One region of the Halomonas sp. PAMB 3232 genome, then DNA from elsewhere that is predicted to be linked to it. Evidence: predicted binding sites of a transcription regulator. Region 1 holds the regulator's gene; each other region holds the start of a gene.

Evidence for each region. The regulator FliA, encoded in region 1, starts transcription of late flagellar genes. The targets are predictions, from matches to a motif close to CTAAAGTTNNNNNNNNNNCNGCCGATA.
Region 2: a site for FliA is predicted at 1,334-1,360, ahead of RN346_RS01185 (flagellin). Genes of this name have one in related genera too.
Region 3: a site for FliA is predicted at 812-838, ahead of fliD (flagellar filament capping protein FliD). Genes of this name have one in related genera too.
Region 4: a site for FliA is predicted at 1,204-1,230, ahead of RN346_RS14545 (flagellin). Genes of this name have one in related genera too.

The regions. Positions count from the first base shown of each region.
Region 1 covers NZ_CP134865.1:3,531,488-3,533,668, forward strand. The annotation lists gene RN346_RS16250 (motility protein A) at 1-391, opposite strand, end outside; gene RN346_RS16255 (RNA polymerase sigma factor FliA) at 431-1,129, opposite strand; gene RN346_RS16260 (flagellar protein FlhE) at 1,155-1,559, opposite strand; gene RN346_RS16265 (hypothetical protein) at 1,597-2,094, opposite strand; gene flhF (flagellar biosynthesis protein FlhF) at 2,178-2,181, opposite strand, start outside.
Region 2 covers NZ_CP134865.1:256,790-258,970, forward strand. The annotation lists gene ybiO (mechanosensitive channel protein) at 1-1,266, shown strand, start outside; gene RN346_RS01185 (flagellin) at 1,404-2,181, shown strand, end outside.
Region 3 covers NZ_CP134865.1:3,187,462-3,189,642, reverse strand. The annotation lists gene RN346_RS14570 (hypothetical protein) at 285-602, opposite strand; gene fliD (flagellar filament capping protein FliD) at 966-2,181, shown strand, end outside.
Region 4 covers NZ_CP134865.1:3,182,658-3,184,838, reverse strand. The annotation lists gene RN346_RS14555 (flagellin) at 1-33, shown strand, start outside; gene RN346_RS14550 (flagellin) at 237-1,097, shown strand; gene RN346_RS14545 (flagellin) at 1,303-2,145, shown strand.

The DNA.
Region 1 (2,181 bases):
GCCAGCGCAGCATGTCAAAGATCTCGTCTTCCTTGGTGTTGGCGATGACGAGCTGGATGCCGGTGCGCAAAAACGGGTTGCGGGTGTGTTCGAGCTCGCGCTCCACTGCGCGCACGTCGCCCTTGAACCAGAGCCTGGCCATGGAGACTAGCTCGTCGATGTCGTCGCGCACATAGGTATTCTCGCGGCGAAATACCAGCCCCACCAGGCGTACCACGCGCACCACTTCCTTGAGCGGATAGCTGATGAAGGTCGCCGCCAGCGTGCCGGTGATGACGATGGCAAGCCCGGGCAGGTTGATGAAGCTTGCCGCGGACTCTGCGGTAAAGAACAGCACGCTCACCAGCAAGAGGATGCTGGCGCCTATTCCAATCAGGGTAGAGGGGTTCATCGACGGCTCCTCGCCGGTTGGGGTTAACAGTGAAAAGGTTTAGTCCGGCTCGTGCAGACGCGCCCGCAAACGGCTGATGGCTTGGCTGTGTAGCTGCGACACGCGCGACTCGGTGACGCCCAGCACCGCGCCCACCTCCTTGAGGTTGAGCTCTTCCTGGTAGTAAAGCGCCATCAACAGCTTTTCGCGCTCCGGCAGCGCCTCGATCGCGGCAATCAGGGTTTCGCGCTGCTGGCCGTCCAGTAGCTCCTCGAAAGGCGCGTTCAGCGACTCCTGAATCGGCTCGCCGCCCTCCTCCAGAAGCTCCTCAAAAGGCAGCAGATGGCCACTATTAGTGTCCGCCAGAAGCTGCTGGTACTCGTTAATTGGCATGTCCAGATCGCGGGCGATCTCGCTCTCTTCCGGGGGGCGGCCAAGGCTTTGCTCCAGCCGGCGCACGGACTCGTCCATGGCCCGGGCCGAGCGGCGTACGCTGCGCGGCAGCCAGTCCCGGGTGCGCAGCTCATCGACCATTGCGCCGCGAATTCGCTGGCTAGCAAAGGTGGCGAAGCTCGCCCCCTGGGCGGCATCAAAACGCCCCAGCGCCTCTAAAAGCCCTACCATGCCGGCCTGGATCAGATCGTCGAGCTCGATGCTGGCCGGCAAACGAACTTGCAACGCCAGCGCCTGGCGACGCACCAGCGGCATGTGCTGGTTGACCATATCGCTGTGTTGGATTCTTCCCTTTGCTGTATACATCGGCGTGCCCCTGGCTAATCGCTGGTCACTGATAGTTCACAATCACTTGAAGCCCTCTCACCCTCACCGGCGGCTGGCCACGCCCCAACGCGAAACGAAACTCGAGCGGCGCACCGGCATTGAGCCCGGCAAGGCCGGTGGCACTGCCGCGCTGGCCGTCGAGGGCGACGCAGCGCTCCGGGTGGCAAAGCCAGGCATGGATATCGGCCCCCGGCGGCGCTTCGAAGCGCCAGTTGACGCGCTCGATGCGCCCCTGATGAATCTCGGCACTGGGCGGCGGCGCGAGCGCCTGGCTGGCACTTGCCCGGTCGCTCATCGCGACCATCAGCCCAGTCGTATCGACACTCCAGCTGCCCCCGCCCGCCAGGGCCGACAGAGAAAGCCCGCTGGCCACCACCCCCCTCAGCGCTGCGAGAATGACGTTTCTCATTAGCATAACCTAACCATAGTGGCTCACTCAGTATGGCCTACCTGGCCAAAAGCAGCAGTTCGATCCCCAGGTACGCCGTCGCCGCCGCGCGCAGATTCTCGAGCAGCCCGGCGCGGGGCAGGCCCGGCTCATGCAGCGCCAACAGCCGTTTGGGCCCCTGGTGTTCGCTGACCAGGCGCAGCGTGCGGTACATGGCGGCGAACGCCTCGGCGTCGCTTCGCACCCACAGCGCCCAGCGCGAGTAGCGCGCGCAGAGCGCCTGGAGCGGCGCATCGGCGTCCACCGGCACGACCTCCCAGCTCTCTGGCGTTGCCGCCCAGCGCCGGCCAAGCCGCGACCACTCGTCGAGGCGCGCGATCACCGGCTCGCGCTGCTTCGACCCAAGCCCGACCACGGCGAGCGGTATTTTGGCGACATGCGCGTCTGCGACATGCGCGTCTGCGACGTGCGCGTTGGCGACATGCGCGTCCGCGACGGGCGCATCGACAGCGCGCGCATCGGCTTCGCTCGCCTCCAACGCCTGAGCCTGCCGCACATCGTCGTCGCCTTGCGCGTCGGCCGACTGGCCGGTGCGCAGGTTCGCCCACTGGCGCAGCCCCGCGGCCTGGTCCTGGCCGCTCAT
Region 2 (2,181 bases), 420 kb from region 1:
GTGCTGGTGCGCCCGGGCGACGCGCTGCCCTTCGTGCTGTTCGCCACGCTCAAAACGCTGGTCGCGGTGGTCGTCGGTATTCTGCTTTCGAGCTTCTTGACCCAGTTCATCGGTCGGCGTATCGAGCTCTCCGATGACTTGCGCCGCAAGCTTCCGATGCTCGAACACCGGCTCAATAGCTATATTCCCAACGCGCTGCGCGTGATTCGCGTCATCATTCTGGTGGCCGTGATCATGGTGGTACTGGATGCCTGGGGCGCCTTCAATCTGGCCGCCTGGTACGCCTCCGAGCGCGGCGTTTTGATCGTGGGTCGATTGATCAGCATCGCGGTAATTCTCATCGTCTCGCTGGGTATTTGGCTGGCGCTGGCGAGTCTGATCGAGCACAAGCTCAACCCGGAAACCGGTGGCGGCGAGCCCTCGGCGCGGGCCAAAACGCTTTTGAGCCTGTTCCGTAACGCCCTGGCGATCGCCATGGTGACCATCACCGGCATGATTTTGCTCTCGGAAATCGGCATCAACATCGGCCCGCTGATCGCCGGTGCCGGGGTGCTGGGTCTGGCGATCGGTTTCGGCGCCCAGAAACTGGTGCAGGACGTGATCACCGGCGTGTTCATCCAGATCGAAAACGCCATGAACACCGGCGACGTGGTCACGGTGGGCGGTATCACCGGCACCGCGGAGCGTTTGAGCATTCGCTCGGTGGCGATTCGCGATCTCTCCGGTACCTACCACATCGTGCCCTTCTCGAGCGTGGATACCGTCTCGAACTACATGCGCGAGTACGGCAACCACGTAGGCGAGTACGGCATCGCTTACCGCGAGAGCATCGATTACGCCATCGAGCAGCTCCAGCTCGCCTTCGAGGATCTCAAGGCCAGCGAAGAGCACGGCTTCAAGCTCTTGGCGGACATGACCGTGGCCGGCGTGACCGCACTTGCCGACAGCTCGGTGAACATCCGGGTCGTCATCAAGACCACGCCGGGCGATCAGTGGGGCGTGGGCCGGGCCTTCAACCGGCTGGTCAAGATGCGCTTCGACGAAGCCGGCATCGAGATCCCGTTCCCGCACACCACGCTCTACTTCGGCGAGGACCGCGACGGCAAGGCACCGCCCGCGAACCTGCGGATTCTGGACTCGACCGCCAGGGAGAAGAGCGCGGTGCAAACGCCCCTCTCCGAGGCGACGCCGCCCAGCCAGCAGACCAGCGAGGCGGACCACAAGACGCCGCACCACGACGACGTGGACGACGCCGACGAGACCTGAGTCGTTCAAGGACTCGTCAGTACGACCAGCGGGGCCGCCTTCGGGCGGCCCCGCTGCGTTTGGACTGCTCATGTTTTCCCGGGTTGGGCCGATAACGTCTAAAAGCGGTTCCCATTGCGAGGGCCCGGATCACCTCCATGTTCAGCCTTGTCACCAACGTCTCGTCGCTGACGGCGCAAAAGCATCTGCGCATCAACCAGCAGGCGATGCAAACCTCCATGCAGCGGCTTTCGTCGGGGCTGCGGATCAATAGCGCTAAAGACGATGCGGCGGGGCAGGCGATCGCCAACCGGATGGGCGCGCAGATTCGCGGTATGGACCAGGCCATGCGCAACACCCAGGACGGCATTTCGATGGTGCAGACCGCCGAAGGCACCCTCGATCAGATCAACGACAACCTGCAGCGTATTCGCGAGCTTTCCGTGCAGGCGGGCAACGGCACCTACAACGCGAGCGACCTGCGCTCGCTGCAGGACGAAATCGACCAGCGCCTCGAGGAGATCGACCGGCTCGCCGGGCAGAGTGATTTCAACGGCGTGGGGTTAATGGAAGATAAGACCCTCAACATCCAGGTGGGCGCCAACAGCGGCGATACCATCGGTGTGCGCTTGCAGGCGATGGGCGTGGACGCGCTGGGACTCACCGGTTTCAGTGTGCTCAGAGACAGCGCCACCGACAACCCCACCGGCGTCCTCGATACCGCCCTCGGCAAGCTCGACCGCCAGCGAAGCTATTTCGGTGCAGTGCAAAACCGCTTCGAAAGCGTCATCGAAGGTCTCGACAACTCGATCGTCAATCTCTCCGCCGCCCAATCGCGCATTCAGGACACCGACTACGCCCGCGAGGTCTCACACCTGGTTCGCGCCCAGATTCTCCAGCAGGCAGGCATAGCGATCCTCGCTCAGGCCAATCAGC
Region 3 (2,181 bases), 340 kb from region 1:
AAAAAGCGTAGAGCGTGCGGCGGTTGCGCGCACGTAAATTACGCAAACCGCCCGAAAGCCTGCTAGGATGAGAATGTTGCCTCGATGGGTAAGCAACCCTTTGATTTTCCTAAAACGCAAAAAAGCAAGGAGCGCCGCAATGCGTAACATCATCTATATCGTGGGTCTGGTCGTCGTCGTGCTGTTCATTCTTTCGATGCTTGGCCTGCGCTAATCAAGGCGCCGTGCCAAACACAAACGCCCGCAAATGCGGGCGTTTTTACGTTCGAGCGGAGCCTTTTGCGCTAGGCGCAGTCCGCCGCGCCCTGACCGAACAGGTCGAACATGATGTCCCGGCCCAGCGCCGTTAGCACGAAACGCCCTTCCTGATTGGTCATTCCCGCCGCGTTTGATTCAAGCATTTCACGACACGCCGCCCAGCCCGCATCCTGCTCATCGAGCGCCGCGATCTCGCGCTTTGCCAACCCGCAGCCGGGCAGCGTCACGGTTTCCAACACATGACCGTTCACGTACAAAAGCTCTGCCAGTGTGAATAGGCACTGACGCAGCCGAGACGCATCTACGGCGGCAGGGGCGCCGGGGGTGTCACCTTCGCAGGGCATTGAATGCTCCATCGTTTAACGAACAACGTTTCCCTAGTGTAATGGAGCTGACCTATTTAGACCAAGGTCTAAGTTTTTGGCGTGTTCAACGCTTGGGTTCGGTACGTATTGCGCCCTGCGGTTATTTCCTCTTGGGTGGCTCTTTTAACCGAAAAAGTCGTAAAGATTACAGAAAATAACCGTTTACTAAGTTAAAAGTGGGATAAAGGCTAAAGACACTGCGCGATTTGCCGATAATCAATGCATTGACACAGGCAAATTTCAGCTCGCCTAAAGAGCAGGCGATCACATTTAAAGGGGCAGCAATCGATGGCTTCCATATCTTCACTGGGCATTGGCTCGGGGCTCGATTTAAACGGGCTATTGGATCAGCTTCAAACCGCCGAGCGCGCCAAACTTCAGCCCATTGCCGAGCAGGTTCAATCTGCCAACACGACCGTCTCTGCCTATGGAGCGCTCAAAAGCGCGGTTTCCACGTTCCAGGATGCCACCCAGGCGTTGAACGATACGTCGTCGTTTGAAAGCCTCACCACCAATGTCGAGGGCGACGGTGTTATCGCCATTGCGTCCAGCGAAGCACAGGCGGGCCGGTACGACGTAGAGGTGGATCAACTGGCAACTGCTGGTAGCCTCGTGACAGAGCGTTTGGATAGCGCTGATGAAAGTGTTGTCAGCGGTGAGCAGACGCTCAGCTTCGCACTGACTGAAGGCAGTATGCCCGAGATCACGATCGCCGATGGCAGTTCGCTTGAAGACATTCGAGACGCCATCAACGATCAAGGCGGCGGTCAGGTGACTGCCTCTATCATCAATGACGGGCAAGGGTATCGGCTCTCGGTCATGTCGAGCGAGACCGGCGCTGATGCCAGTATCGAAAGTACCAATTTCTCGACCATTCTATCCGGTGATGTCACCACCTCGGACACTCAGGTCGTGCAAAAGGGACAGAACGCGGCGTTCAACGTCAACGGTATCGATATCGTCAGTGCCTCCAACCAGGTCGAGGGCGCCATTCAAGGAATGACCTTGACGCTCACGGAGGCCGGTACTTCGAGTACCATCAAGGTCGAGCAGGATAATGAAGCACTGCGTGAGAACGTGAATACCTTTGTGGAAAGCTTCAACACGCTCAAGAGCACCTTGAATACCTTGACCAACTTCGATGTGGAAACGGGCCAGTCGGGAGGCTTGAACGCTGATGCGACTACACGAGCCGTCGAGCGCGAGCTCCGTCAGGCTATTAGCGGTATGACCGGCGGTGACGGCTTCAACGTACTGTCCGACGTCGGCATTTCATTGCAAACCGACGGTACGCTAAAGGTCGATGACGAAAAGCTGGATAACGTCATTGCCACCCAGCCGGACAGGCTGGCCCAATTTTTCGCAGGGAGCAGCGAAGGAGGCGGCATGGCCGGACAAATCAATACGTCTCTTGAGCGCCTGGTAGGCGATGGCGGCCGCCTTGATACGGCCAAAGAAAATGCAGAAAGCCGCGTCGAGTCGCTACAGGAGCGCTATAGCCGAACCGAAGAGCGCATCGGGCAAACCGTCGAGCGTTATCGTGTTCAGTTTCAAGCAA
Region 4 (2,181 bases), 350 kb from region 1:
ACCCCGCAGTCTGTACTGTCTCTGCTGGGTTAATCGCTCAAGCAGTAGTACCACGAGCGAAGTGAACGACGGGGCCGCAAGGCCCCGTTTTTCGTTGGGCGCCTCGCGCATTTTTCTCATGTGAATCGCGCGAAAGGCCTAAAGAAGTGCCTCCAACAGCCGTTAATTATAATAACGGCGATGCAAGCGCCGATTTAAAGGCCTCTCCTGGGCCACTAAACACAGAGGATTACCCCATGTCCGTCATCAATACCAACATTACTTCCATGATTGGCCAGAACAACCTGAGCAAGTCCCAGGGCATGCTGGCTCAGGCGCAGGAGCGTCTTTCTTCCGGCCTGCGTATCAACAGCGCCTCCGACGACGCAGCAGGTCAGGCGATCGCCAACAAGATGACCGCCCAGATCAAGGGTATGGATCAGGCGAGCCGTAACGCCAGCGACGGTATCTCGCTCGTTCAAACCATGGAAGGCGGCCTGGACCAGATCAACGACAACCTGCAGCGTATTCGTGAGCTGGCGGTTCAGGGTGCCAACGACACCAACACCGACGATGATCGCGCCGCAATCGAAACCGAGATCAACGAGCGTTTGGCCGAGATCGACCGCGTAGCGGGCAGCAACAATTTCAACGGTACCAATCTTCTTAACGCCAGCGGCAGCCTGAGCATCCAGGTCGGTTCCAATACCGATGTTGAAGACGTCATCAATGTTAAAACTGTTGACGCTACCGTGTCGGGCCTTGGTTTGACTGGCGCGTCGGGAGGGATTGTCGCAGGGACTACCTTTACGGCCGCTAGCGGAGCTGGCGCCCACACCAGCTTCCAAAGCCTGATCGATGCCGTTGATACTGCTACTAAAACACTGGATACCAACCGCGCTACTTTGGGTGCTACGCTGAACCGCTTCGACTCCGTGATCGACAACTTGGCGACCACCTCGACCAACCTGTCCGAAGCACGCTCGCGAATCGAGGACGCCGACTACGCCAAGGAAGTGTCGAACATGACGCGCGCCAACATCCTCCAGCAGGCGGGTACGTCGATGCTGGCCCAGGCGAACCAGACGCCGCAGTCGGTATTGTCTCTGCTGGGCTAATAGTCGGGTAAGTGCTGCCATTGACAGCTAGAGTAACGGGGCCAATTGGCCCCGTTTTTCGTTCTTTCTGCAAGCAAAATTATTTTCACAAAACGGCTTTAAACCATTCAAGAATCCACGTTAACGGCCGTTAATTATAATAACGGCGACGCAGTCGCCGACCTGTAGGCCCTTCTCAGGCCATAAAATACCGAGGATCTCATCCATGTCCGTTATCAATACCAACATCACCTCCATGATCGGCCAGAATAACCTGCGCGCTTCGCAGAGCATGCTGGCTCAGGCACAAGAGCGTCTCTCTTCCGGTCTGCGCATCAACAGCGCATCCGACGATGCCGCCGGTCAGGCGATCGCAAACAAGATGACTGCTCAGATCAAGGGCATGGAGCAGGCCAGTCGTAACGCCAGCGACGGCATCTCGCTCGTTCAGACCATGGAAGGCGGTCTGGATCAAATCAACGACAACCTGCAGCGTATTCGTGAACTGGCGGTACAGGGTGCTAACGACACCAATACCGCCGACGATCGCGCGGCGATCACGACCGAGATCAACGAGCGTATCGCCGAGATCGACCGCGTAGCGGGCAGCAATAACTTCAACGGCACTAACCTGCTTAATGTTAGCGGTGGCGGTACTCTGAACATTCAGGTTGGCTCCAATACATCGACCAATGATGTTATTGAAGTGAGCACAATCGATGCGACTAGCGCTGCCTTGGGAGTGAGTGGCGCAGCTGCCGCGCTTTCCGGTGCAGGAGCATCGCACACGACTTTCCAGAGTTTGATCGACGCTGTCGATGGCGCAACGAAAACCCTGGATACCAACCGCGCGACTTTGGGCGCCACGTTGAACCGCTTTGATTCCGTGATCGATAACCTGGCGACCACCTCGACCAATCTGTCCGAAGCGCGCTCACGTATCGAGGATGCCGATTATGCCAAGGAGGTGTCCAACATGACCCGCGCCAACATTCTGCAGCAGGCGGGTACGTCCATGCTGGCTCAGGCCAATCAGACCCCGCAGTCCGTTCTATCTCTGCTTGGTTAATAACACATTAATGAGTGTCGACGGGGCCGAAAGGCC